DNA from 3 places in the Bradyrhizobium sp. MI1.3 genome. Region 2 is predicted to be linked to each of the others. Evidence: predicted binding sites of a transcription regulator. Region 2 holds the regulator's gene; each other region holds the start of a gene.

Region 1 (9,828 bases), on a different contig from region 2:
GGTCGTCATGGCCTGGAGCATCCTGTTCGTCGCCGGTCTGCTGGAGGTCTCCTGGGCGATCGGCCTCAAATATACCGAGGGGTTCAGCAAGCTCGTTCCGTCAGTCCTCACACTCGGCGCCATGGCCGGCAGCATCCTCCTGCTCGGGCTCGCCCTCAAATCGCTGCCGATTGGAACCGCTTATGCCGTCTGGACCGGCATCGGCGCGGTCGGTACCGCGACGCTCGGCATCATCCTGTTCGGCGAGCCGGCCACCGCGTTCCGCCTCGCCAGCATCGGGCTGATCGTCGCCGGGATTGTCGGGCTGAAGCTGGTTACTTGACGAAGAGCTTGACCGCCCACCAGGAGAGCGCGGCGACGATGGCCGAGGCCGGCATCGTGATCACCCAGGCATAGACGATCGAGCTGGCGACGTTCCAGCGCACCGCCGAAAGGCGGCGGGCGGCGCCGACGCCGACGATGGCCCCGGTGATGGTGTGGGTGGTCGAGACTGGAACGCCGAGGAAGGTCGCCATGAACAGGGTCGCGGCACCGCCGGTCTCGGCGCAAAAGCCCTGCATCGGGGTCAGCTTGGTGATGCGCAGGCCCATGGTGCGAACGATGCGCCAGCCGCCCATCAGCGTCCCCATCGCCATCGCGGCCTGGCACGAGAGCACCACCCAGAAGGGGACGAAGAATTCGCCGCCGAGCTGGCCCTGCGAATAGAGCAGCACGGCGATGATGCCCATGGTCTTCTGCGCATCGTTGCCGCCATGGCCAAGCGAATAGAGCGAGGCGGAGGCGAATTGCAGGATGCGGAAGGCGCGATCCACGGCAAAGGGCGTGGAGCGCACCGAGGCCCAGGAGACGATCGCGACCAGCACCATCGCGAGCAGGAAGCCGACGAGCGGAGACAGCACGATAGCGATCACCGTCTTGGACAATCCGCTCCAGACCGCCGCCGAAAGGCCGGCTTTGGCCACACCGGCACCAAACAAGCCGCCGATCAATGCATGAGACGAGGACGATGGGATGCCGAGGGCCCATGTCACGAGGTTCCAGACGATGGCGCCGACGAGCGCGGCGAAGATCACCTGGGCATCCACGATCGCGGGATCGATGATGCCGGTGCCGATGGTCTGGGCGACGTGCAGTCCGAACACCATGAAGGCGACGAAATTGAAGAACGCGGCCCAGAACACCGCGTATTGCGGCCGCAGCACGCGGGTCGAGACGATGGTCGCAATCGAATTGGCGGCGTCGTGCAGGCCGTTCAGGAAGTCGAACAGCAGCGCGACGGCAATCAATCCGACCAGGACGGGAAGACCCAACGCAACATCCACGGCGTCGCCCCTGCCCTAAACTTGCTCGATGACGATGCTGTTGATCTCGTTCGCGACGTCGTCGAAGCGGTCGGCGACTTTCTCGAGATGGTCGTAGATCTCTGCGCCGACGATGAAATCCATCGCGTTGCCGTCGCGATGCTTGAGGAACAGTTCCTTCAGCCCGATATCATGGAGATCGTCGACGCGGCCTTCCAGCTTGCCCAGCTCTTCGGTGATCGCAGTCAGCATAGCCACGTTCTGACCGATCTTCTGCATCAACGGCAGCGCACGGCCGACCAGATTGGCGCATTCGATCAGGAGCCCGCCGATCTCCCGCATCGGCGGCTCGAAGCTGCGGACCTCGAACAGCATCACGGCCTTGGCGGTCTGCTGCATCTGGTCGATGGCGTCGTCCATCGAGGTGATCAGGTTCTTGATGTCGCCGCGGTCGAACGGGGTGATGAAGGTGCGACGCACCGCCGTCAGCACCTCACGGGTGATATTGTCCGCATCGTTCTCGAACTGGTTGACGCGCTGGCAATAGACCGGCGTCTCCTCGCCCCCGTTGAGCATGCTCTGGAGCGCGATCGAGCCCTGGATCACGGTCTGGGCGTGGCGGTCGAACAGGTCGAAGAACCGTTCTTCCTTGGGCAGGAAAGAGCGAAACAATCGCATCATGGGAGAGAAACTACCGGTTGGATAATGGCTTGGCCAAAGGGGGCCGTCATGAAACTGTCATAGACCATTTTCGATCCACGCGCGTGCCACCTCACGCCCGTGGAGCCGGATCATCCACCGCTTTCGCGAGTCAACACATCTTCCATTAGATCAATGACTTACAGCGACCGCCGGAAGTAATGCGCGATTTCGCCGATGACGCCACGGCGGAAGGTGAGCACGCAGATCACGAAGATCGAGCCCTGGATCACGGTCACCCACTGCCCGAACCCCGCCAGATATTGCTGCATGGCGATGATCACGAAGGCACCGACCACGGGACCGAACACGGTTCCTAGACCACCGACCAGCGTCATCAGCACGACTTCGCCCGACATCGACCAGTGCACGTCGGTGAGCGAGGCATTCTGCGCCACGAAGACTTTCAGCGCACCGGCAAAGCCGGCCAGCGTGCCCGACAGCACGAAAGCCAGGAACTTGTACTGATCGGTCCGGTAACCCAGCGAGATCGCGCGCGGCTCGTTCTCGCGGATCGCCTTGAGGACTTCGCCGAACGGTGAGTTGATGATGCGGAAGATCAGCAAGAAGCCGGCGAGGAAGCCGACCAGAACCACGTAATAGAGCACGGTCGGCTTGGTCAGATCGAACAGGCCAAACATGCGTCCTTGCGGGATGCCCTGGATACCGTCTTCGCCATGGGTGAACGGCGCCTGGAGGTAGATGAAGTACAGAAGCTGCGACAGCGCCAGCGTGATCATCGAGAAATAGATGCCCTGGCGCCGGATCGAGATATAGCCCGTGATGAGCGAGAGCACGAAGGCACCGGCGACGCCGACGAGGATGCCGAGCTCCGGCGGCAGCGCCCAGACCTTCAGAGCATGCGCGCTGCAATAGCCGGCCGTGCCCAGGAACATCGCATGACCGAAGGACAGCAAACCGCCATAGCCGATCAGCAGGTTGAAGGCGCAGGCGAGCAGCGCGAAGCACAGTGCCTGCATCACGAAGAACGGGTAGACTCCCGTGAATGGCACCGAAGCCAGCAGCAGCGCCATCACCACGAACACGATCATCTCGTCGCGGATCGCGCGCGGGGTTACCGGCAGCGTGTCGTCCGTCAAGGCTGTCATATCAGGCCGCCCTTCCCGTCAATCCCGTTGGCTTCACCAAGAGCACCAGCACCATCAGCACGAACACGACGGTGTTGGAGGCCTCGGGGTAGAAATATTTGGTCATGCCCTCGATCACACCGAGCGCAAAGCCGGTGATGATGGAGCCCATGATCGATCCCATGCCGCCGATCACGACCACCGCGAACACCACGATGATCAGGTCGGCGCCCATCAGCGGCCGCACCTGGTTGATCGGCGCCGAGAGCACGCCAGCAAGCGCGGCCAGGCCGACACCCAAACCATAGGTCAGCGTGATCATGCGCGGCACGTTGACGCCGAAAGCGCGCACCAGCGTCGGGTTCTCAGTCGCGGCACGCAAATAGGCGCCGAGCCGCGTCTTCTCGATCAGGAACCAGGTCGCAACACACACGATCAGCGAGAAGATGACGACCCAGCCGCGATAGATGGGCAGGAACATGAAGCCGAGATTCATGCCGCCCTTGAGCTGGTCCGGAATGGCGTAAGGCATGCCGGAGGAGCCGAAATAGTTCTGGAACACGCCCTGCACGATCAGCGCAATGCCGAAGGTCAGGAGCAGGCCGTAGAGATGATCGAGCCCCGTCAGCCATTGCAGCATGGTCCGTTCCAGGATCATGCCGAAGATGCCGACGATGATCGGGGCAAGCAGTAACGCCCACCAGTAGTTGATGCCGCCGATGTTCAGCAGGAAGTAGGCGACGAACGCGCCCATCATGTAGAGCGCGCCATGGGCGAAATTGATGATGTTGAGCATGCCGAAGATCACGGCAAGCCCGAGACTGAGCAGCGCGTAGAACGAGCCGTTGATCAGTCCCACCAGTAGCTGAGCGTAAAGAGCCTGCATCGATCCCGCACCCGGTCCCTTCGGCGTTCCCTGAAAGTCGCCCGCAGGCCTGATGGCCTGCGGGCGGTTATCTTACTTCTTCAAGAGCGCGCACTTGCTCTCGGACAGCGGCGTGAAGGCCTGGTCGCCCGGTACCGTGCCGACCAGCTTGTAGAAGTCCCACGGTCCCTTGGACTCGGAGGGCTTCTTCACCTCGAACAGATAGGCATTGTGGATGGTGCGACCGTTGGGCTGGATCTCGCCCTTGCCGAACAGATCGTCTTCCGTCGGCATCGACTTCATCTTCTCGACGACCTTGGCGCCGTCGTGCGGGTTGCCGCCGAGCGCTTCCAGTGCCTTGAAATAGTGACGCACGCCCGCATAGACGCCGGCCTGCACCATGGTCGGCGGCGCGTTGTTCTTCATCTTCTCGGCGAAGCGCTTGGAGAACGCCCGGGTCTGGTCGTTCATGTCCCAGTAGAAGGTCTCGGTGAAGTTGAGGCCTTGAGCGGTCTCGAGCCCGATCGCCTTGACGTCAGTCAGGAACAGCAGCAGCGCCGCGAGCTTCTGGCCGCCCTTGACGATGCCGAACTCGGCCGCCTGCTTGATCGTGTTGGTGGTGTCGCCGCCCGCATTGGCAAGGCCGATGATCTTGGCCTTGGAGGCCTGCGCCTGGAGCAGGAAGGACGAGAAGTCCGGCGTGTTCAGCGGGTGCTTGACGCCGCCGACCACCTTGCCGCCATTGGCCGTAACGACAGCGGTGGTGTCGCGCTCCAGCGCCGCGCCAAAGGCGTAGTCCGCGGTCAGAAAGAACCAGGTGTCGCCGCCAGCCTTCACCAGCGCCTGGCCGGTGGTGTGGGCCAGCATGTAGGTGTCGTAGGTCCAGTGCACCGTGTTGGGCGAGCACTGCGCGTTGGTCAAATCCGAGGTCGCCGCGCCCGAGTTGATGTAGACGCCGTTCTTTTCCTTGACGACGTTGTTGACCGCAAGCGCCACGCCGGAATTCGGCACGTCGACGATGACGTCGACCTTGTCGACGTCAAACCATTGCCGCGCGATCGCGGTGCCGATGTCGGGCTTGTTCTGGTGATCACCCGAGATGATGTCGATCTTCCAGCCCTTCGCAGCCAGGCCGGAATCTTCAATGGCCATCTGCGCGGCGAGCGTCGAGCCCGGTCCGCCGAGGTCGGCATAGAGCCCGGACTGATCGGACAGCGCGCCGATCTTGACGGTCTTGTCCTGCGCGAAGGCTGCACCGGTGGCGGTCACGGCCAGCGCCGTGCCGAGCAGAAACGACGCAATCGACTTTGTCATCATGCTACTTCCCTATGAATCTTTTTGTTGGCAGTTCTAGACGCCGAGATAGGTGTGGAGCTTGTCCATGTTGGCGGCAAGCTCCGCATTGGAAAATCCGTCAATGATCTTGCCGTGCTCGACCACGTAATAGCGGTCGGCGACGGTGGACGCGAACCGGAAGTTCTGCTCGACCAGGAGGATCGTAAAACCCTCTTTCTTGAGCCGCGCAATGGTGTGGCCGATCTGCTGGATGATGACGGGCGCGAGACCCTCGGTCGGCTCGTCCAGCATCAGGAAGTTCGCACCGGTGCGCAGGATGCGCGCGATCGCGAGCATCTGCTGCTCGCCGCCGGAGAGTTTGGTTCCCTGGCTGTTGAGCCGTTCCTTCAGGTTCGGAAACAGATCGAAGATCTGCTCGAGCGGCAATCCGCCGGGACGCACCACCGGTGGCAACAGCAGGTTCTCCCGGACATCGAGGCTGGAGAAAATTCCGCGCTCTTCCGGGCAGAACGCGATTCCCATCCGCGCGATCTTGTCCGAGGTCGTGCGGATGATGTCCTGGTTGTTGAACTTCACCGAGCCGGTGCGCTTGCCGATGATGCCCATGATCGACTTCAGCGTGGTGGTCTTGCCGGCGCCGTTGCGCCCGAGCAGGGTGACGACCTCGCCTGCGTTCACGTCGAAGTTGATCCCGTGCAGGATGTGGGACTCGCCGTACCAGGCTTCCAGGTTGCGGACCTGGAGGAGGTTGCCGCCGCTCGCGGCCTTTGCGGGAGCTTCCGCCGTTGCAGTCTCAGCCATGACCGGCTCCCAGATAGGCTTCCTTGACGCGTTCGTCCTTGGTGAGCTCGCTGTAATGGCCTTGCGCGAGCACCTGCCCGCGCGTCAACACGGTGATGATGTCGGAGAGATTGGCCACGACGCTCAGATTATGCTCGACCATCAGGATGGTGTATTTCGCGGAAATGCGCTTGATCAGCGCCGCGATCTTATCGATGTCCTCGTGGCCCATGCCGGCCATCGGCTCGTCCAGCAGCATCATCTCAGGGTCGAGTGCGAGCGTGGTTGCGATCTCCAGTGCGCGCTTGCGCCCGTAGGGCATCTCGACCGCGGGCGTATTGGAAAACTCGCTGAGGCCGACATCGTTCAACAGCTCGCGCGCGCGATCGTTGAATTGGTTGAGCACGGACTTTGAGCGCCAGAAATCGAAGGAGCTGCCGTGCTGGCGCTGAAGCGCGACGCGGACGTTTTCCAGCGCGGTGAGATGGGGAAATACGGCCGAGATCTGGAACGAGCGAACCAGCCCCAGGCGGGCCACATCGGCGGGCGCCATCGCGGTGATGTCCTGCCCCTTGTACAGGATTTTTCCGGCAGACGGTTTGAGGAACTTGGTCAAAAGATTGAAACACGTCGTCTTGCCGGCACCGTTCGGGCCGATCAACGCGTGAATGCTCCCACGGCGAACCTTGAGCGCAACGTCGCGGACGGCGAAGAAGCCCGCGAACTCCTTGGTCAAGCCTTCCGTTTCGAGAATGAACTCATCGGCCAAACAGTTTTCCCCCTGCCCGCACAACGCGCGTGGCTATCCTTGTTGCTTCGGCTTTCCGGAGGCCTTGGAGCCACTCCCTGGAGCCCATCCGGAACGCCGCCTCCGGGCGCGGAATATGCCGGAGGTGACGGGGGTTAGGCAAGGCGGAAAGCTGAGCAGGTCAGGCCTCCGGCCGGGAGACTTATGCTCCCTTAGTCGGACGTGTTTTGATGTCGCGCCTGCCCGGCTTCCCGGTTCGCAAAGCGCCGGTCATCAAGCCGTCGTTAACGGTCTTTCGTTCCATGCGCCAGCCTTCATAGAAAATTTTCCCGCAGCGAGGATCATGCGCGGGTTTCATGCGTCCGGAATTTCTATTCGCCGGGAATATTGTGTTGGATTTTGCAAGCGCCGCTCCTTCCGTGGTCAAGTCGATCAGGCAGCGTGATCTCCTGAACACGTGGCTGCGGCTCTATGCGCGCGAGCAGACGGCCCCGGCGATTTGGGAGTACCAGCCTGCGCGGCTCGAGGAAGAGCTCTCCGATCTGATCTATTATACGGTGGACATGTCGACGCCGACACCGCGTCTGACCATCCAGAGCGAAGGTACGCGCATCTCGCGCGCCTATGGACACACCGGCAAGGGCGTTCTGCTCGACGACTATATCGGGCCGCGTCTCGTGCCCCTGGTAATGCCGGTCTATCATGAATGCGTGGCGCGCGGGGTGCCAGTCTACAGCGTTGCCGACGTCGATGACATCTACGGCCGTATCGTCGCCTATGAGCGCCTGCTGCTGCCGTTCCAGACCGACGGCAAGGTCTGTCACATCATCGCATCGCTCAAGACCTTCTGCGAGGACGGCGGCTTCGAGATCAAGAATCTGATGCGCGGAAATGACGCGCTGCCGCGCCCGAGATTGCGCGCGGTGATCGACCGCGACCTGTTCCACCGCACCCCAGGCCGCATCGCGCGGGCCGAGCTGGTCGAGTTCGCGGACCAGCAGGGCTCCGGCCTTCCCAGCGAGATCATCGAGCTGAACTAGCGCTCAGCGCGATTTGGCGGCGGCTTCCTTGGTCTTGACTTCCTTGGCATAGACGTCCGGCTTGAAGCCGACCAGCAGCTTGCCGCCAACTTCGAGCACCGGCCGCTTGATCATCGATGGTTGCGCTAGCATCAACGCCAGCGCCTTTTTCTCGGAGAGGCCTTCCTTGTCGGCATCGGGCAGCTTCTTGAATGTCGTCCCGGCGCGGTTGAGCAGCGTCTCCCAACCGACCCTGTCGCTCCACTGCTTGAGCTTGTCCTTCTCCACGCCCGCCGTCTTGTAGTCGTGAAACGCGTAGGCGACGCCATGGCTGTCGAGCCAGGCGCGCGCCTTCTTCATGGTGTCGCAGTTCTTGATGCCGTAGATGATGTTGGGCAAAACGTTCCTCGCGCATCCGTCGTATCGTGATCCCAAGGCGTTGTACGCAACTCCGGTTCGCGCGACAATATTGCGAATGACGCCAGCTCTTCGAACGGACACTCCATGCACGTCACTCACGATCCAGCCGCGACTGCGTCGCCGACCATCGACTTCGACACCTTCCTCGCGGTCGATATCCGCGTCGGCACCATCGTCGATGCGAAGCCGTTCCCGGAGGCGCGCAAGCCGGCCTGGCGGCTGTGGATCGACTTCGGTCCCGCGATCGGTGTGCGCAAGAGCTCGGCGCAGATCACCGAAAATCATCCGCTTGAAACGCTGGTGGGCCAACAGGTGGCCGCGGTCGTGAATTTCCCGCCGCGCCAGATCGGCCCGGTTGTCTCGGAGGTGCTCACCCTCGGTTTCCCCGATACCGACGGCAAGGTCGTGCTGGTGCAGCCGAGCAAGCCCGTGCCGAACGGCGGACGGCTGTTCTAGCACCGCACGATCGAGGGGCGGTCCCAGGCCGCCGGCGGCGTCCCCTTTAACGGTTCAGCCCTCCTGTTTCCCGACCCGGGGCGTCGGGATTGACCGGGATCCCTTTTTGATAATATAAATGACTGACTGATCGTTTTTTATCTAAGCCGCCCTTATCTACTACCTCCCCCGAGGAACGAATAAAACGATCGACCTGTCAGTTATTTATGGATAGCCGGATGCCCAAGATCAGCGACAAGCAACGCGAAAGCCGGCGGCAGCAGATCCTCGAAGCCGCTCTTGCCTGCTTCGCCGAGGACGGTTTTCACCAGACCGGGATGGCCGACATCGTCAAACGGTCGGGGCTGAGCCACGGTGCCGTCTATCTCTACTTCCAGAGCAAGGACGATCTGATCGAGGCACTCGCCGACGACCGGCATCGGCGCGAGGCCGTGCTCAACTCGGTCGCGCAAGGATCGGGCGATCCGATCGAAAGACTTCACGCACTGGTCGGCGTCTACGCGCAATGGCTCACCGACCCCGCCGGCGAAGCGCGCCGCCGTGTCGGTATCCATGGCTGGGCCGAGGCCCTGCGCAACCGACGCGTCCGCACCAGCGTCGTGGAAGGCATCGACATGCCGCGCGCCCTGATCGTCGCACTGGTCGAGCGCGGCCAGCATGACGGCCTCATCAAGCGCGATCTCGGTCCTGAAGCGATCGCGCGCGTGCTGATTGCGATCTTCCAGGGATTTCTGCTGCAAAAATGCTGGGGCCAGGATTTTGACATCGAGGCCTGCATGGCGGCCGTGACCGGCGTGATCGATGGTTTTCGCACCACGAAGGCCGACGTCAAGCGACGGACCAGGAACTGAGCGATGTCGTGGGTCCACGACCTGCTCGCAGGCATTGGGGTCGGTCTCATCGGCGGGCTGACATCGGGCTTCATGGGCACGAGCCCAGGAGGCGGTCTCGTGATTTTCAGCGTGCTGCTGCTCGGCGCCGAGCAACACGTCGCCCAGGGCACATCGCTGATCACGCAGGTTCCACCGACAGGACTCGCGGGTGTTCGCCGCTATTGGCAGAACGGCAATCGCAGCCCGTTGCTGTGGATCGTCTGGATCGGCATCGGCTTTCTGTTCGGCGGCGCCGGCGGCGGCTACGCTGCGGCCGCAGTCTC
Region 2 (9,828 bases):
CTTCGTCTCGGCCACGCTGCTCGGCTTTGCCAGCCATTCGCCCGGAGGCCTTGGCGTGTTCGACGCGGCCATGCTGGTCGGACTCTGGCAGATGGACCGCGAGGAGCTGCTGGGCGGGATGCTGCTGTTCCGCGTCCTCTATTATCTGTCCCCTTTCGTCATATCTGTAATCTTGCTGACGTTTCGCGAAGTTATCATCGGCGCACGATCGAAGCGCCTGCAGCAGGCGGCGCTCAAGCTCGACCCCGGGCCCGCGCCTAAAGCCGCTTACGTGAGAAAGCGCAGCGACAGCGGCGCCTGACCGGCGCAACGTCCTTTGGAGAAGCCCGCCCCGATGGCGATCGACGCCCCATCTTCTCCCTCCTCCCAGCCCTGGTCCGACCGGCTGCGGCACTCGACCGTCATCCTGATCGCCGCGGCGCTGGCGCTGTCGGTGGTGGTCTCGCTGGGCGAATTGTCGGCACTGCATGCGATTGCGGTGTTCTTCTGCGTCGCGGCCGCAGCGCTGATCCCGTGGCGCCTGCACGATACTGCCGCCTCGCGCGAAGAGACCCGCCGCGTCAACCCGGTCGAGAGCGCGGCGGTCGCCGCGGTGGTTGCCGGCATGCCCGATCCCGCGGTGCTGCTCGACCGCGCCGGCCGCGTCATCCATCTCAACGCCGCAGCCGCCCAGCTCGCGCCGGCGCTGCGCCGAAATGAGCTCGCTCAGTTCGCGCTGCGCTCGCCCGAGATCATCACGGCGCTGCGCGAGTCGATCGCGACCACCGAGCCGCGGCGCGCGACCTATCTCGACCATGTCCCGGTCGATCGCTGGATGGAGCTGACCATCACGCCGGTGCCGGTGCCGACCACCTTCGGCGGCGCCGACAAATGCATGCTGATGACCTTTCACGACCAGACGCCGCTGCGTCGGGTCGAGGAGATGCGGGCCGATTTCGTCGCCAACGCCAGCCACGAGCTGCGCACGCCGCTGGCCGCACTGTCCGGCTTCATCGACACGCTTCAGGGGCAGGCCAAGGACGATCCCAAGGCGCGCGAGCGCTTCCTCGGCATCATGCACAACCAGGCCACCCGGATGGCGCGCCTGATCGACGATCTGCTGTCGCTGTCGCGGGTGGAGCTGTCGGCCCATGTGCGGCCCGACACCCTCGTCGACCTGCTGCCGATCATCTTGCAGGTCGCCGACGGGCTCGAGCCGCTGGCGCGGGAACGCCAGGTCGAGGTCGAGACCCAGCTCCCTGAGATCCCGGTACTGATCGCGGGGGACCGCGAGGAGCTGCTCCGCCTGTTCGAGAATTTGATCGAGAACGCGCTCAAATACGGCGCCGCGGGCGGTCGCGTCATCGTGTCGCTGATGCCAGGCGCCGCCCCTGATGGAACTCAGGAAATCCGGGTCCTGGTCCGGGATTTCGGCCCCGGCATCGCGCCGGAGCATCTGCCGCGGCTGACCGAACGGTTCTACCGGGTCGATGTCGGCGACAGCCGCTCGCAGGGCGGCACCGGCCTCGGATTATCGCTGGTGAAACATATTCTTAACCGCCATCGCGGCCGGCTTTTGATCGAAAGCGTGCCCAAACAGGGCGCCACTTTCACCGCCTGTTTCCCCCAGGGCAAGCCTGCGGCTCTGAGCTAAATTCCAGCGATTTCAGCTGCTTAACGCTGTCATCCGACTGTCACCAAACCTTCGTAAAAGCTCAGCTGTCCGCTCCTAAAGGGGCGGCACGGGGAGCGCGATCGGGCGCGGATGGCGCTTCGCTCCCCTGTATGGAGACCAGCATGAATTTCCTCAAAACACTCGTCGCTGCTGGCATCGTCGCCGCATCGACGACGGCGGCCTTTGCTGCCGATATCACCGGTGCCGGTGCGACGTTCCCGTTCCCGATCTATTCCAAATGGGCTGACGCCTATAAGAAGGAGACCGGCAACGGTCTGAACTACCAGTCGATCGGCTCCGGCGGCGGCATCAAGCAGATCCAGGCCAAGACCGTGACCTTCGGCGCCAGCGACGCGCCGCTCAAGGCCGAGCAGCTCGAGAAGGACGGCCTCGTCCAGTGGCCGATGGTGATGGGTGCCATCGTTCCCGTCGTCAACATCGAGGGCGTGAAGCCCGGCGAGATGGTGTTCGACGGCGAGACGCTGGCCAGCATCTATCTCGGCAAGATCACCAAATGGGATGACGCCGCGATCAAGAAGCTCAACCCGAACGTGAAGCTGCCCTCGGAGGCCATCACCGTGGTCCGCCGTTCGGACGGCTCTGGCACCACCTTCAACTTCACCAACTACCTCGCCAAGGCCAGCGCGGACTGGAAGAGCAAGGTCGGTGAGGGTACCGCGGTCGAGTGGCCGGTCGGCGTCGGCGCCAAGGGCAACGAAGGCGTGTCCGGCAACATCAGCCAGACCAAGAACTCGATCGGCTACGTCGAGTACGCCTATGCCAAGCAGAACAAGCTGACCTACACCGGTCTCGTCAACAAGGCCGGCAAGCCGGTGCAGCCCACCGTCGAAGCGTTCCAGGCGGCCGCCTCCAACGCCGACTGGGCCAAGGCTCCCGGCTACTACGTCATCCTGACCGACCAGCCCGGCGAGAAGTCCTGGCCGATCACGGCGGCGACCTTCATCCTGATGCACAAGGACGCCACCGACAAGGCGGCCTCGCAGGAAGCCATCAAGTTCTTCCGCTGGGCCTTCAAGAACGGCGGCAAGGCGGCTGAAGAGCTCGACTACATCCCGATGCCGGACCCGGTCGTTCAGCTGATCGAGAAGACCTGGGCTGCCGAAATCAAGAGCTAGCTTCGCGACGCTCGTGCCCCGGATGCGCTGCGCCGCATCCGGGGCACGGACCAACAAAAAAACGTATGCTATTTAGTACAGGGGATCGGCGTGGCAGAGATGGCCGTTCAGAGCGATGTAATCGACGACGCCGGACCGTATGATCGCGCCAAGGCCTTGAGCGCGTTCAAGCTCGGCGACGTTACCTTCTACTGGATCACGCGGCTCTCCGCGATCTCGGTGCTTCTGATCCTCGGCGGCATCATCATTTCGCTGATCGTCGGCGCCTTCCCGGCGATGAAGGAATTCGGGGTCTCGTTCCTGTGGACGCAGCGCTGGGCGCCGTCGGCCGATCCGCCGGTGCTCGGCGCGCTCGGGCCAATGTACGGCACGCTCGTCACCTCCTTCATCGCGATGCTGATCGCCATTCCCGTGGGTCTCGGCATTGCGATCTTCCTCACCGAGCTCTGCCCGCAACGGCTGCGCCGCCCGATCGGCATGGCGATCGAGCTGCTCGCCGGCATCCCCTCGATCATCTACGGCATGTGGGGCTTCTTCGTGTTGGGTCCGTTCCTCGCCAACACGTTCCAGCCCTTCATGATCAAGATCTTCGACGGCGTGCCCGTGCTGGGCGCGATCTTCGCAGGTCCCCCGTCCTATCTCAGCCTGTTCAATGCCGCGCTGATCCTCGCCATCATGGTGCTGCCCTTCATCACCTCGATCTCAGTCGACGTGTTCAAGACCGTGCCTCCGGTGCTGAAGGAAGCCGCCTACGGCGTCGGCTGCACCACCTGGGAAGTCGTCCGCAGCGTGGTGATCCCCTACACCCGCGTCGGCGTCATCGGTGGCGTCATGCTGGCGCTGGGCCGGGCGCTCGGCGAGACCATGGCGGTGACCTTCATCATCGGCAACTCGTTCCGGATCTCGTCCTCGATCTTCGCCCCCGGCACCACGATCTCGGCGGCGATCGCATCCGAGTTCGCCGAGAGCGACGGCCTGCACCAGTCCGGCCTGATCCTGCTCGGCCTCCTGCTGTTCGTGCTGACCTTCTTCGTGCTCGCAGCGGCGCGGCTGATGCTGATGCGGCTGGAAAAGAAGGCGGGGAACTAGCGCCATGAATCCGATCTATTCACGCCGCCGCCGCAAGGACATCGTCGTTCGCGGGCTCTGCATCGCCGCAACGGCCTTCGGCGTCACCTGGCTCGCGCTGATCCTGATCACGCTGCTCTACAATGGACTGGCGGGACTCAATGTCCAGCTGTTCACCGAGAACACGCCGCCTCCCGGATCGAACGAGGGCGGCCTGCTCAACGCCATCGTCGGCTCGCTGATCATGACCGTGATCGGCGTCGGCATTGGCGCGCCGCTCGGCATGTTCGCCGGCACCTATCTCGCCGAATACGGCCGCAATGACCGGCTGACCTCGGTGATCCGCTTCATCAACGACATCCTGCTCTCGGCGCCCTCGATCATCATCGGCCTGTTCATCTACGGCGCGGTGGTGGTGCCGATGCGCGGCTTCTCGGCGATCGCAGGCTCGCTCGCGCTCGCGGTCATCGTGATCCCGGTGGTGCTGCGCACGACCGAGGACATGCTGCTGCTGGTGCCGAACGCGCTGCGCGAGGCGGCCTCGGCGCTCGGCCTGCCGCGTTCGCTGGTGATCAAGCGGATCGCTTATCGCGCCGCGCGCTCCGGCCTCATCACCGGCGTGCTGCTCGCAACCGCTCGCGTCGCCGGTGAAACTGCGCCGCTGCTGTTCACCGCGCTGTCGAACCAGTTCTTCAGCCTCGGCCTGAATAAGACGATGGCGAACCTGCCTGTCACCATCAACAACTTCGTGCAGAGCCCCTATGCCTATTGGAAGCAATTGGCCTGGAGCGGGGCGCTGCTCATCACCCTGACCGTTCTTGCCCTTAATATTGGCGCGCGCATCCTTGGCGCCGAGAGGACCGCAAAATGAGTGATCTTTCCGTATCGATGAGCGCGGCCGGTGGGCTGCCCCACGCGCCGGTGCTGCCGGAGGCGCCCCCGAAGGTGACCGTGCGCAACCTGAACTTCTATTACGGCGAGCACCACGCGCTGAAGAACATCAACCTGACGCTGGGCGCCAATCGCGTCACGGCGTTCATCGGTCCGTCGGGCTGCGGCAAGTCGACCCTGCTGCGCATCTTCAACCGGATGTACGACCTCTATCCCGGCCAGCGCGCCACTGGTCAGCTGATGCTCGACCAGACCAACATCCTCGACGGCAAGCTGGACCTCAATTTGCTGCGCGCCCGCGTCGGCATGGTGTTCCAGAAGCCGACGCCGTTCCCGATGACGATCTACGAGAACATCGCGTTCGGCATCCGCCTGTATGAGAAGATCTCGAAGTCCGAAATGGACGGCCGCGTCGAGAAGGCGCTGCGCGGCGGCGCGCTGTGGAACGAGGTCAAGGACAAGCTCAACGCCTCCGGCCTGTCGCTCTCCGGCGGCCAGCAGCAGCGCCTCTGCATCGCCCGCACCGTCGCGGTGCGGCCCGAGGTGATCCTGTTCGACGAACCCTGTTCGGCGCTCGACCCGATCTCGACCGCCAAGGTCGAGGAGCTGATCCAGGAGCTGTCCGAGGATTACACGATCGCGATCGTCACCCACAACATGCAGCAGGCGGCGCGCGTCTCCGACAAGACCGCCTTCATGTATCTCGGCGAGCTGATCGAGTTCGACGACACCAGCAAGATCTTCACGTCGCCGACCGACCGGCGCACGCAGGATTACATCACCGGCCGGTTCGGCTGAGGAGACGCGACATGGCTTCCGAACATACCGCAAAGGCTTTCGACACCGACCTCCAGGAACTCACCCGCCTGGTCGCCGAGATGGGCGGCATCGCCGAGCGCATGATCGTCGAGTCCGTCGACGCGCTGATCCGCCGCGACGTCCCGCTCGGCCAGCGCGTCGTCGCCATCGACACCGAGCTCGACGCGCTGCAGAAGCGCATCGAGGAGCGTGCGGTGCTCACCATCGCCCGCCGCCAGCCGATGGCGGTCGATCTGCGCGAGATCGTCGGCGCCATGCGCGTCGCGACCGATCTCGAGCGCATCGGCGACCTCGCCAAGAACATGGGCAAGCGCGTCGCGGCGCTGGAGACGGACTTCCATCCGCTCAAGCTGTTCCGCGGCCTCGAGCACATGACCGACCTCGTGCAGCAGCAGGTCAAGTCGGTGCTGGACGCCTATGCCGCGCATGATTTGCCGGCGGCGATGGCGGTGTGGAAGGGCGACGAGGAAGTCGACGCCATCTGCACCTCGCTGTTCCGCGAGCTCCTCACCTACATGATGGAGGATCCGCGCAACATCTCGTTCTGTATTCACCTGATGTTCTGCGCCAAGAACATCGAGCGGATCGGCGACCACGCCACCAACATCGCCGAGACCGTGTTCTACATGATCGAGGGCCAGGCGATCACCGACAAGCGGCCGAAGGGCGACATGACGACCTTCGCCAACACGGTACCGAACACCTGAAGACTTAAGGGAGCGACGACGCGATGGGCGCACGCATTATGGTGGTTGAGGACGAGGAAGCCCTGACCGAGCTTCTCCGCTACAACCTCGAAGGCGACGGCTATGACGTCGAGACGGTGATGCGCGGCGACGACGCCGACACCCGCCTCAAGGAGCACATCCCCGATCTGATCGTGCTCGACTGGATGCTGCCGGGCCTGTCAGGCATCGAATTGTGCCGGCGGCTTCGCACCCGTCCCGAGACCAAGCAGCTCCCGATCATCATGCTCACCGCGCGCGGTGAGGAGAGCGAGCGGGTGCGGGGTCTTGCGACCGGCGCCGACGATTACATCGTCAAGCCGTTCTCGGTGCCGGAGCTGCTGGCACGCGTGAAGGGCCTGCTGCGGCGTGCAAGCCCGGAGCGGCTCGCCACCGTGCTTGCTTTTGGCGACATCGAGCTCGACCGTGACAAGCGCCGCGTGGCGCGATCGGGCCGGCCGATCGATCTCGGTCCGACCGAATATCGCCTGCTGGAGTTCTTCCTGGAGCATCCGGGCCGGGTGTTCTCGCGCGAGCAACTGCTCGACAGCGTCTGGGGCCGCGACATCTATATCGACGAGCGTACCGTCGACGTGCATATCGGCCGCCTGCGCAAGCTGCTCAATCTCGGCCGCGAGCAAGACCCGATCCGCACCGTCCGCGGCGCCGGCTACGCGCTGGATGATCGGTTTGCGAAGGCGGAGCAGGTGTAGGGTTGCAGGCTTGTTTGTTGGCGAGCTGTCCCTGCATTCTCCGATGTCGTCCCGGACAAGCGAGCGCTGATCCGGGACCCATAACCACAGGGAGTGGTTTGGCGAAGACTCAGAGTTACCCCTTTCGCACGACTACTGCGTGCTCGGAGTATGGGTCCTGGCTTTCGCCAGGACGACACTGAAATTATTGAACTGTCTTTGCGCGACGACTTGCCCTGATTACCGCGGACCCGGCTTCACCGGTGCGCGGCGCCGATCCGACGCCGGCTGGTACGCAACACGCGAGTGCTGGGCGCAATAGGGCAGGCCGGACAGCGCCCGTCCACCGCAGAAGAAGAAGTCCGGGCTCGAGGGATCGCCGACCGGCCAGTGGCAGGTCGCCTCGTTCAATTCGAGCAGCGACAGCCGCTGGCTCATCGGCACCACGTTGTCGTAGGTGACCGGATCCGGCTCAGCCTCGACCTCGAAGGCCTGCGCCAGCGCGGTGTTGCCGCGCGAGATCGGGCGGCTCACCCGCATCATGTGCTGCGCGGGGCGCGCCTTGCGCGGCCGGGGCGCTGCCGATGATGGGCTCTTGGCGCGGCCCGAAAGACCGAGCCTGTGCACTTTGCCGATCACGGCATTGCGGGTCACATTGCCGAGCTCCGCCGCGATCTGGCTGGCCGAAAGTCCGGCCTCCCAGAGCTTTTTCAGCTGCTCGACGCGATCATCGGACCAGGTCAAAACCGTCATTGCACCCTTTCCCTCGCTGCGCGCCAGCCATCCTGGGGCCTCGCAGCGAATGCCTAAGCCTTCAAAAACCCGTGCCGCCAGAATCCCTTAAGGCTCGCCGGGCGCGTCTTGAACGCCCGAACGTTTACGCCGGTACATAAGGACTTAAAGATCAGAACCACTGCACGAGATGTCGTATCTGACAATCCAAACGCTACAATATGGCGTGACTCCCGCGCAAGAGTCCGCCGACTCGCTTCCACATGTTCCGTGGCTAAATCCCGCAAAATCGGCACCGCAAGACTACGGATTCAGCGTTTCGCGAGGCTTTCCGGGCGGCATTGACACCCGTTTCACCAGGCCTAAGATAGTCGCACGTGCCGCCCTCAAGAGGCGGCACGTTTCGTTTTCCGGGCCGGTCGATGGTGCGTTGCGTAATGCACGCTTACACCGTCCGCAACATTCAAGTGACCGTCATGACTAACAGCGCAGCGCCGCATTTGCTCCCCGTTTTCGCCAGGTCCGACCTCGGTTTCGAGCGTGGCGAAGGCTGCTGGCTGATCGCGACCAATGGCGAGCGCTATCTCGATTTCACCTCCGGGGTGGCGGTGAATGCGCTCGGCCATGCCCATCCGGCGCTGGTCGCGGCGTTGCAGGAACAGGCCACGAAGCTCTGGCACATGTCGAACCTGTTCCAGAGCCCGGACGGCGAAAAGCTTGCCGCGCGCCTGTGCAATGAAAGTTTCGCGGACTTCGTGTTCTTCTGCAATTCCGGCGCCGAAGCGCTGGAATGCGTGATCAAGGTCGTGCGCCGCTATCACGCCGCGAAGGGCCATCCAGACCGCTATCGCATGATCACCTTCGAAGGCGCCTTCCATGGCCGCACGCTGGCGACGCTGGCCGCGACGGGTTCGGCAAAATATCTCGAAGGTTTCGGCCCACCCATGGAGGGCTTCGACCAGGTTGCGCATGGCGATCTCGAGGCAGTGAAAAAGGCGATCGGTCCGCAGACCGCCGGCATCCTGATCGAGCCGATCCAGGGCGAGGGCGGTGTGCGTTCGGCAACGCCTGCCTTCCTGAGGGCGTTGCGCCAGCTCTGCGACGAGCGCGGCCTGTTGCTCGCCTTCGACGAGGTGCAGACCGGCATGGGCCGCACCGGCGATCTGTTCGCGTACCGCCGCCTTGGCGTCGAACCCGACGTGATGTCGCTGGCCAAGGCGCTCGGCGGCGGCTTCCCGATCGGCGCCTGCCTTGCGACCGCGGAAGCGGCGTCCGGCATGACGCCGGGCTCGCACGGCTCGACCTTCGGCGGCAATCCGCTCGCGATCGCGGCGGCGAATGCCGTGCTCGACGTCATGCTCAAGCCCGGCTTCTTCGACCACGTGCAGAGGATGTCGCTGCTGCTCAAGCAGAAGCTCGCCTCCGTGATCGACCGTCATGGCGATGTCGTCAGCGAAGTGCGCGGCGAGGGCCTCCTGATCGGCATCAAGGCCGTGGTGCCTTCCGGCGATCTCGTTGCCGCCTTGCGCGCCGAAAAGCTGCTCACCGTCGGCGCCGGTGACAATGTCGTGCGTTTCCTGCCGCCTTTGATCGTCACCGAGGCCGAGATCGAGGACAGCGTCGGGCGGCTCGAGCGCGCCTGCACGGCGTTGTCCGGCAACAAGCGGGCGGCAAGCTGATGAGCAAGTCGCCCGATAATACACCCAAGAAAACACCGAAGCACTTCCTCGATATCAACGAGCTGCCGCTGTCGGAGCTCAAGCGCATGCTGGCCGCGTCCTCCGCGATGAAGGCGAAGCAGAAGGCGCATCAGCCGGTCAGGCCGCTCGAAGGCAAGACGCTGGCGATGATCTTCGAGCGGCCCTCGACGCGGACGCGGGTGTCGTTCGATGTCGCCATGCGCCAGCTCGGCGGCGAGCCCATCATGCTCACAGGCGCCGAGATGCAGCTCGGTCGCGGCGAGACCATCGCCGACACCGCGCGGGTGCTGTCGCGCTATGTCGACGCCATCATGATCCGCATCCTCAATCACGATGCGCTGCTGGAGCTTGCGGCAAACGCCACCGTGCCCGTCATCAACGGCCTGACGCGGCGCTCGCATCCCTGCCAGG
Region 3 (9,828 bases), on a different contig from region 2:
CAAGGACCTGGCGCGGATCCGCGCGGTGGCGGATTATATTTCCGAGATTGTGGAGCGCGAGCGGACGTTGTTTGCGGGGCGGACTTCGTAGGGTGGGTTACGCCTTCGGCTAGCCCACCCTACGCATTCAACGGCACCTCGGCCTAGCTCTGCTTCGGCTTCTTTGCAACCGCAGCCTTCGGCTCACGCCGCGCGCCGTCCAGCGCGCTGTCCCTGCCCGTCTTCAGCACCTCGTCCGACAGCTCACTCGACCCGGCGATGCGCGCGAGCAACATGGTGCCGGCCATCGTCGCCAGCGTCGCGATCGCCTGCTTGCGCGCAGCCTTGCGCGGCAGATTCGGGATGAAGTCCGTGATCATCTCGATCATTTCGTCGAGCTTGCCGGCAAAGGCCTTTCGCGTCTTCGGGCTCTCCCGGGCGATCTCGGCGCCGAGCGCGGGGATCGAGCAGCCGTGACCGGGGTTGTCGCGATGCACCGTGGAGAGATAGGTCTCGACGATCTGGGGGAGCTGCTTCTCCGGCGCAACTTGATCGGATTGCTTGCGCCAGTGCTCCATCGAGCGATTCATGGCGTAATCGAACGCCTCGATCACCAGCGCCTCGCGGGAATCGAAATGGGCGTAGAAGCCGCCATGGGTGAGGCCCGCTTCCTTCATGAGATCGGCGACGCCGATGCCGTGGGCACCCTTTTCGCGCAGCCGCACGGAAGCTTTCTTCACGATGCGGTCGTGGGTTTCCTGCTTGTGTTCCCGGGAATAGCGCATGCGGATCTCATTGGATGTCGGAGGTCATCTAATAACACGGATATCGGTCGGACGGCGCATTAATTCCCGGTAAAATTGTTGCCGATCATGGAAAAGGTCGCCGTTGCGTGCACCGCAAGCGCCCCCTTACCGTCGCGGACGAAGCCCTCGGCGTAGCTGGTCTGGCGTCCCAGCTTGATCACCTTGCCTTCGGCGGCGATCAGCCCGGACCGGACCGAGAGCGGACGCAGGAAGGTCATTTTCAGATCGAGGGTGACGGAGCCCTGCCCGGGCTCCAGCCGGGTCGAGATCGCACACCCCATGGCGGTGTCGATCAGCGCGGCGGCTGTGGCTCCGTGCAGGAGGCCGATGGTGTTCTCGAGATCCTCGCGCGGTTCGAGTTCCATGACGATCCGGCCCGGCTCGACCACGGCCATGACGAAGCCGATCAGCTTGGCAAAGGGTGGCGGCGGCAGCCTTCCGTCGCGGATGCCCAGCATCGCATCCATGCCTGACAGGCCCATCGCCACTTTCGCAACCGGCGCAGGCACCTGCCACTCCACCACCCGCTCGCGCCGCTGCGCGGGCGAAAACAGGTCGAGTTGATCGATGTTGGTCATTGCGGCCTCTTTGTATGATTTACATCATATTATGCCGCGGACTTCGCGCTGGCAACTCCCTCCCCGCCCGCTTGACAAGCAATGCGTTTCGGCCCGGAAGTGTGATCCGACCGGCGTATTCGCGCGTCCACGAACTCAGAGATCCCCTCATGGAAATGCTCAACCACCACTGCGGCGTGACGCGCGATGCGCGCGGCGTCGTTCATGTCGCGATCTGCAACGCCGGCTCGCTGAACATTTTGGGCTCGCCCATCACCGATGCGGTGCGCGAAGGCTTGCAGCAGCTCTCGTCCGACCGCAGCATCCGGGTCGTGGTGCTGCGCGGCCAGAGCGAGAAGAGCATGATCGGCGGCGCCGACATCAAGGAGATGGCCAGGCTCGACCAGAATTCCGCCGAGGCTTTCATCAGCCGCCTGCGCGACCTCTGCGAGGCCGTGCGCGCCTTCCCGGCCCCGATGATCGCGCGCATGCCCGGCTGGTGCCTCGGCGGCGGGCTCGAAGTCGCGGCCGCCTGCGATTTCCGCATCGCCGCCCATGACGCGCATTTCGGTATGCCGGAGGTGCGGGTCGGCATTCCCTCGGTGATCCATGCCGCGCTGCTGCCGCGCCTGATCGGGTGGGCCCGCGCGCGCTGGCTGGTGATGACCGCTGAGAACATCGACGCGGCGACGGCTCTGGCGTGGGGACTGGTCGACAAGGTCGCGCCGGAGGGCGGGCTCGATGCCGAGGTCGAGCACCTCGTGAAGGCCCTTCTCGAATGCGGCCCCGAGGCGCTGCGCTCGCAGAAAGCACTACTGCGACAATGGGAGGAGCTGCCGCTGACGGAATCGGTGAATTTGAGCGTCAAGGTGTTCGGCGAGTCGTTCCTGACGGACGAGCCGACGCGACTGATGGGCGCGTTCGTGAATCGGAAGCGGTAGGGCCATCAGCAACGATGTCATGCCCCGCGAAGGCGGGGCATCCAGTACTCCGCGCGCCATCGGTTCAGTCACAACTGCCTCGGCGTACTGGATCGCCCGCCTGCGCGGGCGATGACAGCAAGTTGTGGGACAACCTCGTCCGATCGAACGAGCAAATCTCATCTGAGCCACGACAATTTCTCATGCCGGACGCGGTTGCATTTTTTGCGCCGCATCATATGATGATCATAATCTTACATACCCGACATCATAGGGAGTCTCCACCATGGCCGAAGCCGCCGATCCCGTCGTCATCGTCTCCGCCGTCCGTAGCCCGCTCGGCCGCTTCATGGGCGAGCTGTCGCCGCTCCCCGCGCACAAGCTCGGATCGCACGTGATCGGCGCGGCACTCGAGCGTGCCAAGCTTGCGCCGGAGAAGGTCGACGAGGTCTTCATGGGCTGCGTCCTTCCCGCGGGTCAGGGCCAGGCCCCGGCGCGCCAGGCTGCGCGTGCCGCCGGCTTGCCCGACGCCACCGGCGCGACCACCGTGAACAAGGTCTGCGGCTCCGGCATGAAGGCGACCATGCTGGCGCACGACATCATCCGCGCCGGCTCGGCCGAGATCGTCGTCTCCGGCGGCATGGAAAGCATGAGCAATGCGCCGTATCTGCTCGCCAAGGCGCGCGGCGGCTACCGCGCCGGCCACGACCGCATCATCGACCACATGATGATGGACGGCCTCGAAGACGCCTACGAGACCGGCCGCTCCATGGGCGATTTCGGCGAGGCTACCGCCGAAGCCTATCAGTTCACCCGCAAGGACCAGGACGCCTATGCGATGGAAACATTGGGCCGCGCGCGCAAGGCGGTCGAGGGCGGCGCGTTCAAGGCCGAGATTGCGCCGATCACGCTGAGCGAGAAGGCAGGTCCCCGCATCGTTGCCAATGACGAGCATCCGCTCAAGGTCGATCCCGCAAAGATCCCCGGGCTGAAGCCGGCGTTCCGCGCCAACGGCACCATCACGCCGGCGGCCTCCTCCGCCAACGCCGACGGCGCCGCCGCGCTGGTGCTGACGAAGCGCTCGCTCGCCGATCGCAGCGGCCTGCCGGCTCTCGCCGAGATCAAGGGCCACGCCACCCACAGCCAGGAGCCGCAATGGTTCACCACGGCGCCGATCCCGGCGATCCGCAAGCTGCTCGACAAGATCGGTTGGAGCGCCGGCGATGTCGATCTGTTCGAGATCAACGAAGCCTTCGCCGTGGTGGCGATGGCGGCCCAGCGCGATCTCGGCATTCCCCGCGACAAGCTCAACATCAACGGCGGCGCCTGCGCGCTCGGCCATCCCATCGGCGCCACCGGCGCACGGCTGATCGTGACGCTGCTGCATGCGCTCGAGGCGCGAAACCTCAAGCGCGGCGTGGCGGCGCTCTGCATCGGCGGCGGCGAAGCCACCGCGATCGCGGTGGAGCGCCTGACGCACTGACGTAAAAGTCCGGAAATGAGGGAACTCCGTCATTTCAGACGGACGCGTCCCGTGCCATTCTGCAAACTCGCGCAGGTGTTTCAAATCCTGCCCATCAAGATTGAGGCCCAATGATCTCGAACTGGCTCGCGGCAACGCTCGGCCGCCGCAATATCCACTACGGCTGGGTGATGGTCGGCGTGACCTTCCTCACCGCGCTGATCAGCGCCGGCACGGTCGGCGCGCCCGGCGTGTTCATCGTTCCGCTTCAGAAGGAGTTCGGCTGGAGCACGGCGGAGATCTCCTCCGCGCTGTCGATCCGCTTCATCCTGTTCGGGCTGATGGCGCCGTTCGCGGCTGCCCTGCTCAACCGCTACGGCCTGCGCAACGTCACCCTGACCGCACAGCTCATCGTGGTCTCGGCGCTGGTGCTCTCGCTCGGCATGACAGAGGTCTGGCAGCTCGTCGCGCTGTGGGGCGTCGTGATCGGGATCGGCACCGGCATGACCGCGCTGGTGCTGGGCGCCACCATCGCGACGCGCTGGTTCGCGGCGCGGCGCGGCCTCGTCGTCGGCATCATGACCGCGAGCGTCGCCACCGGCCAGCTCGTGTTCCTGCCGCTGCTGGCAAGCCTGACCGAACGTTTCGGCTGGCGGCTTGCGCTCGGCTTCGTCTGCATCGCGCTTGGTGTTTCTGCCCTGGCGGTCCTGCTCGCGATGCGCGACCGTCCGAGCGATCTGGGCCTGCGCCCGTTTGGCGACAAAGGCACCACACCCCTGCCCCCGCCGCCCGTCAGCCATGGCTCGATCACGGGCGTTGCACTCGGCACGCTGCGCGACGCCTCGAAGAGCAGCGCGTTCTGGGTCCTGTTTGCGACGTTCTTCGTCTGCGGTGCATCCACCAATGGCCTGGTGCAGGTGCATCTGATTCCGATGTGCCTCGATTTCGGCATCCCGCAGGTGCAGGCCGCGGGCTTGCTGGCCGCGATGGGCATCTTCGACTTCTTCGGCACCATCATGTCGGGCTGGCTGTCGGACCGCTACGACAACCGCTATTTGCTGTTCTGGTATTACGGCCTGCGCGGGCTCTCGCTGATCTTCCTCCCCTTCAGCGATTTCTCGTTCTATGGGCTCTCGATCTTCGCGATGTTCTATGGGCTCGACTGGATCGCAACCGTACCGCCCACGGTGCGCCTCACCGCGCAGAAATTTGGGCCCGAGCGCGCCAATCTGGTGTTCGGCTGGATCTTTGCCGGCCACCAGCTCGGTGCAGGCACCGCCGCCTTCGGGGCCGGTTTCTCGCGGACGGTCTATCAGAGCTACCTGCCCGCCTTCTTCATCGCCGGCGCGCTCTGCGTGTTCGCCTCGCTGATCGTGCTGACGCTCTCGCGACAACCGAAGCCAAAGCCGCAAGCCGCGATGGCTTAGTACCTGATCGTGGTGGTGACGCCGAAGACCGCGGCGTCACCAATCCGCGCAACACCGCTCGGGTCGTCCGGATTCGGGATGCCGCCCGAGGGACGGAACACATATTGGAAGTACGGCGCGATCAGCCAGCCCGGCTTGATGTGCGCCTCATAGATCATCTCGATCAGGGTCTCGTTGCTGCGCACTGGGCTCTGGATGCCCGTGAAGAATTGGGTATCGACGTCGAGGTTGCGCGCGGAGTTCGAGATGCGCATGTAGGCCGCCGCCACGCCGAAGCGATCGAGCGGACGACCGGATACGAAGCCGACAAAGCCGATGCCGCCGTCGAGATAGAGATCGATCAGGTTGCGGTCCGGCGGGCTGTAGGCGATGCGGCCGAACGCGGTGACACCCGGGATCGAGGCCGAAGTGGTGCTCTCCCTGACCTCCGGCGGCCGGTACAGCACCTGCTCGATCACCGCGAAGATACCGTAATTGCCGCGAAGCTTTGCCGGAATGCCGCTGCCGTCGGGATCGGCGATCGACCGCCCATCCGTGGCGAAGCGCTGACTGTCGAACGAGCCATAATGCTTCCAGGCGCCCGGCGTAAAATTGCCGGCGAGCGAACGGCCGCCGATATCGAGGTCGTAGTTGAAGCGGACCTGCCCGATCACCCAAGGCGGGTCGTTGACGCGGAAGGCAAGACCATGATGGTCGCGCAGCTGCGGATCCTGATTGCCCGGGCCTGACGGATCGCCATTGAAGACGGCACCGAACGCGGTGATCTGATCGGTCAGCGCGGCCTTGATGCGAATGCCGGGGACTGCGATTGGCGGTGCCGGGCCGCCGGCCGGGAGATTCGAGGCCTTGATCGCGGGCCAGCCGAAGGTGCCGTTGATGAAGAGATCGTCGGTCTGGCTGTCGAAAAACTCGACATCGGCGGCCTGCTGGCCGGCCCTGATGTTCAGGCGGTCGTTGAAGAAGCTCTGCTCGAAATAGGCATTGTAGAGCCGCTGGTCCGGCAACGCCTCGATCTCGCTGATGGTCGCGAGATTCATGATGTAGTTGCGACTGAGGCCTCGCCCGTAGATCACGAACGCGTTGGCGTAGAAGCGGCCGCCGCTCCAGCCGACCAGCTTGTCGAGATCGGCATCGACCGAAAGATCGAGCCGGCCGAAATGGATAGCGCCGCGCCTAACGCCGCCGGACAAATTTCCAATGTTGTCGGCGATGTAGGCGGCGCCGAAATTCAGGCCCTTGTTGGCGAGGCCGTCATGCCACTCGTTGAACCATTTTGGAGCTAGCCACTCCGCCGCGTTCTCGTCCTTGGCGCCGGCCAGCGCGCTGGTGCTCGCGATCGTCCAGGCCAGCACAATCGCGGCCGCATTTCGCAGCGGAAATAGATGTGCGGTCCCGATCACGGCTGATACCGACTGGCGTGCTTTACTTGAAGATACCGGTACGCCGCATGAAGAGATAGGCCGCGCCGACCGACGAGGCCATCAGGAGAGCCGCCCAGAAAAATCCACTCTCGACCTCGGTCAGAGGCAGGCCCTTGGTGTTCATGCCGAAGATGCCGGTGATCAGCGTCGGCGGAAGCAGCAGCGAGGTCACGATCGAGAGCGTGTGGAGGTGGTTGTTGCTTTGCTCCTCGTTCTTGAAGCGCAGCTCCTCCTCGAGCAGGCGGCTGCGTTCGCGCAGTTCCACGATGTCGTGGTCGAGGCCGTCCAGCCGCTGCGCCAGCTTGCCGGCCTGGATACGCAGGTCCGGCGAAAGGTGGTCGGTGTTCTTCTGGTCGAGGCGATGGAACAGCGTACGCAGGCCGGTGAGCTGGCGATGCAGCCTGACGCAGGTCCGGCGCAGCCGGCCAAGATTGCGGCGCATCTCCGGCTTGGCGTCGTCGGCCAGAATTCGCTCCTCGATCTCGTCGATCTCCTGACCGAGCTTATCGGCCATCCTATCAAGCGTGTCGGCGACCTCATCGACGATCTTTTCGAGGAGATGGGCGACATTGTCGACGCGGTAGCCGCCTTCGAGCACCCGGCGTGTCGCATCCGCCGAGCACAGCGCCTGATGGCGGCCGCTGATCAGGAGCCGCTCGGTCATGGCGAAGCGCAGGAACGCGGTCTCCTCCGTCGCACTGCCGATGTCGCGCACGAGGTCGGAGAACACGCCGTAGACGCAGTGGTCGATGACGTGAAGCTGCTGGAAGGTGTCGTTGGACAGCAAGAGTTCGCGCGCGAGCGGCGGCAGCTGTGATGCGGCGATCCACGGCCGTGCGCGCGTGTCCGTGAGGTTGAAATGCAACCAGAGCCGGCCGTCGTGACTGAACTCGATCGGCTGGTCGATCGGCAGCGCCTCGGCGCCGCCGTCGCTGTGGAGGCGGAATGCCCACACCAGGCCGGGAATGCAAGGCACGGAATCCGATATCGTGCTGACAAGCTTAGCCGGCTCGGCCATACCAACTCCCACCGTCAACGAATGCCCCGCTCCGGAAGATGGCTGACGGCATCTCCCGGACCTTCGCGGGTACTCAATTACGGCATTGTTACAGTTTGATGATGACGCCCTACTCGGCGGCCAGCCCGGTGGTGGCCAACTCGGCTTCCCTGATGTAGTCGTGCACGACGCGGCCGAACGGCAGCGTCAGGTCGGCGATGTAATGATGCGCGCCGAGGCAGCGGCGGACCGGGAAATCGGCGACGGGCGCATTGACATGCGGCACCAGATGCAGCCGGCCGGGCCCCATCCAGGAGCCCTTCGGCACGATGTCGATGAGGTTGATCGCGACCAGTTGGCAGATCTCGAGGCGGCCGTCGACGCCGGGGATCATCTTCAGATTGATCTGCGTTTTCGACAGCGTCGCCCGGGTCAGATCGCCGTTGCCGGCCATGCTCTCGTGCTTGTAGCCCATCGTGCCCATGGCGACGAGTTGGCCGGCATATTCCAGCGTGCCCGTCAGCGTGTCTTTGACGATCTCGAGTTTGGGATGGGCGTATTTCTTGGGAAAGCCCCAGATCTCGCGGCCGGCGGCGATCGGCGGATCATCGTCCAGATACATCTGCGAGACGAAGTTGACCTCCTCGCCGTGCAGGCGCGCGGGGATGACGAGGCCGGATTCGGTGTAGCTGCCGAAGCCGGACGAGTCCGGCATCCTGATCCATTCGTAATGCACGATCGGCTGGTCGATCGGCTCCAGCGGCTCAGGCAGGCCGGCGCGGATCAGGTCCGGATCAGTCTCGTAGGTGATGACGAGGAATTCACGGTTGACGAAGCGATAGGGCCCGGCCGGATAGCTCGGCCCAGCCGCCGGCATCGACGGAAGCCTCAGCAAATCTTCCCTGCGCATCGCTGGTCTCCTCTCGTGGTGCTCATGTGATGCCCACCCGGCGGCGTCAGGCGGCGATGCAGATTGCTAGCCGCCGTCATTGACTGCGATGTGAAGGATTTCCGTCAGCCGCACGACCGCAGCCATTCCCAAGGCGGTCATGGTGCATGCAAGCGATGCACCGGCGCCAGAATGTCATCACGCCGTCACCGCCCGACGCAATCGTTTGGCCTCTGTCATTGAAGCATGATCTCCATGCTTGCCAGGAGGCACACCATGGACGCCCGAACGTCGCAACCGGCTCATCAGACGCATCAGCCTCCCGCACGAGGCTGGCGGCCCGAGCGCTGCGACCGCGTTGCGCTGGTGCTGCAAGGTGGCGGCGCGCTCGGCGCGTACCAGGCCGGCGTCTACCAGGCGCTGCACGAGGCCGGCATCGAGCCCGACTGGGTCTGTGGCGTCTCGATCGGCGCGATCAACTCCGCCATCATCGCGGGCAACAAGCCGGAGAAGCGGCTCGAGGCGCTGCGCATCTTCTGGGAGCGCATCACCAACCGCAAGATCTGGCACTACACGCCTGACGGAGACATCTTCCGCCAGTGGCGCAATCTCACCAGCGCGTGGATGACGTCGGCGATGGGCCAACCGGGCTTCTTCAGCCCGCATCAGGTCAATCCCTGGCTGAGCCCGGTCGGCGCCCGGACCGCCACCAGCTATTACGACACGATGCCGCTGAAAGAGAGCCTGCTCGAGCTCGTCGACTTCGACCTCATCAACGAGAAGAAGGTTCGCTTCGCGGTGGGCGCCGTGAACGTGCTCTCCGGCAATTTCATCTATTTCGACAATTCCCACGACGAGATCGAGCCGGAGCACATCATGGCTTCCGGCGCCCTGCCGCCGGCACTGCCGATGGTGCGGATCGGCACCGATCATTTCTGGGACGGCGGCATCGTCTCCAACACGCCGCTTCAGCACCTGCTCGACCAGGAAGACGCGCTCAATTCGCTGGTGTTCCAGGTCGACCTGTTCAGCGCACGCGGCGTGCTGCCGCGCTCGATCCAGGACGTGATGGCCCGCCACAAGGACATCATGTATTCCTCGCGCACCCGCCACAACACCGACGTCTACCGCCGCACCCACAACCTCAAGGTCCTGCTCTACAAGGCCTTGGCCAAGCTGCCCGACGAGCAGCTCTCCGAGGAGGAGCGCAAACTCAAGTCGAGCCTGCGCCACATGCCTGAGATCGCGATCCTGCATCTGATCTACCAGCAGAAGGCCTACGAGGGCGACGCCAAGGACCACGAGTTCTCGGGCACCTCGATGCGCGAGCACTGGACCTCCGGCTACGAAGACACCAAGCGCACCCTGAA

Evidence for each region. Region 2 encodes PhoB, which activates phosphate uptake and scavenging genes when phosphate is short. Its sites were predicted from a motif close to TGTCATNNANCTGTCAT; they were not measured.
Region 1: AC0L3A_RS01605 (DUF47 domain-containing protein) is a predicted target of PhoB. The motif match lies at 2,027-2,043, and genes of this name have one in related genera.
Region 3: AC0L3A_RS01085 (acetoacetate decarboxylase) is a predicted target of PhoB. The motif match lies at 8,652-8,668, and genes of this name have one in related genera.

What each region holds. Positions count from the first base shown of each region.
Region 1 is NZ_JBVVPQ010000002.1:85,891-95,718, reverse strand. It holds gene sugE (quaternary ammonium compound efflux SMR transporter SugE) at 8-322, shown strand; gene AC0L3A_RS01610 (inorganic phosphate transporter) at 315-1,322, opposite strand; gene AC0L3A_RS01605 (DUF47 domain-containing protein) at 1,338-1,982, opposite strand; gene AC0L3A_RS01600 (branched-chain amino acid ABC transporter permease) at 2,141-3,109, opposite strand; gene AC0L3A_RS01595 (branched-chain amino acid ABC transporter permease) at 3,111-3,974, opposite strand; gene AC0L3A_RS01590 (ABC transporter substrate-binding protein) at 4,047-5,270, opposite strand; gene AC0L3A_RS01585 (ABC transporter ATP-binding protein) at 5,304-6,050, opposite strand; gene AC0L3A_RS01580 (ABC transporter ATP-binding protein) at 6,043-6,798, opposite strand; gene AC0L3A_RS01575 (hypothetical protein) at 7,134-7,817, shown strand; gene AC0L3A_RS01570 (ArsC family reductase) at 7,821-8,195, opposite strand; gene AC0L3A_RS01565 (tRNA-binding protein) at 8,301-8,672, shown strand; gene AC0L3A_RS01560 (TetR/AcrR family transcriptional regulator) at 8,891-9,523, shown strand; gene AC0L3A_RS01555 (sulfite exporter TauE/SafE family protein) at 9,527-9,828, shown strand, end outside.
Region 2 is NZ_JBVVPQ010000036.1:67,565-77,392, forward strand. It holds gene AC0L3A_RS24725 (putative bifunctional lysylphosphatidylglycerol flippase/synthetase) at 1-301, shown strand, start outside; gene AC0L3A_RS24730 (ATP-binding protein) at 335-1,633, shown strand; gene pstS (phosphate ABC transporter substrate-binding protein PstS) at 1,777-2,790, shown strand; gene pstC (phosphate ABC transporter permease subunit PstC) at 2,890-3,879, shown strand; gene pstA (phosphate ABC transporter permease PstA) at 3,884-4,729, shown strand; gene pstB (phosphate ABC transporter ATP-binding protein PstB) at 4,726-5,547, shown strand; gene phoU (phosphate signaling complex protein PhoU) at 5,559-6,275, shown strand; gene phoB (phosphate regulon transcriptional regulator PhoB) at 6,299-7,006, shown strand; gene AC0L3A_RS24765 (GcrA family cell cycle regulator) at 7,226-7,738, opposite strand; gene AC0L3A_RS24770 (aspartate aminotransferase family protein) at 8,194-9,396, shown strand; gene argF (ornithine carbamoyltransferase) at 9,396-9,828, shown strand, end outside.
Region 3 is NZ_JBVVPQ010000002.1:285-10,112, reverse strand. It holds gene AC0L3A_RS01125 (LysR family transcriptional regulator) at 1-91, shown strand, start outside; gene AC0L3A_RS01120 (TetR/AcrR family transcriptional regulator) at 144-764, opposite strand; gene AC0L3A_RS01115 (PaaI family thioesterase) at 824-1,363, opposite strand; gene AC0L3A_RS01110 (enoyl-CoA hydratase) at 1,513-2,283, shown strand; gene AC0L3A_RS01105 (acetyl-CoA C-acyltransferase) at 2,549-3,745, shown strand; gene AC0L3A_RS01100 (MFS transporter) at 3,856-5,151, shown strand; gene AC0L3A_RS01095 (carbohydrate porin) at 5,148-6,551, opposite strand; gene AC0L3A_RS01090 (transporter) at 6,574-7,590, opposite strand; gene AC0L3A_RS01085 (acetoacetate decarboxylase) at 7,700-8,479, opposite strand; gene AC0L3A_RS01080 (patatin-like phospholipase family protein) at 8,735-9,828, shown strand, end outside.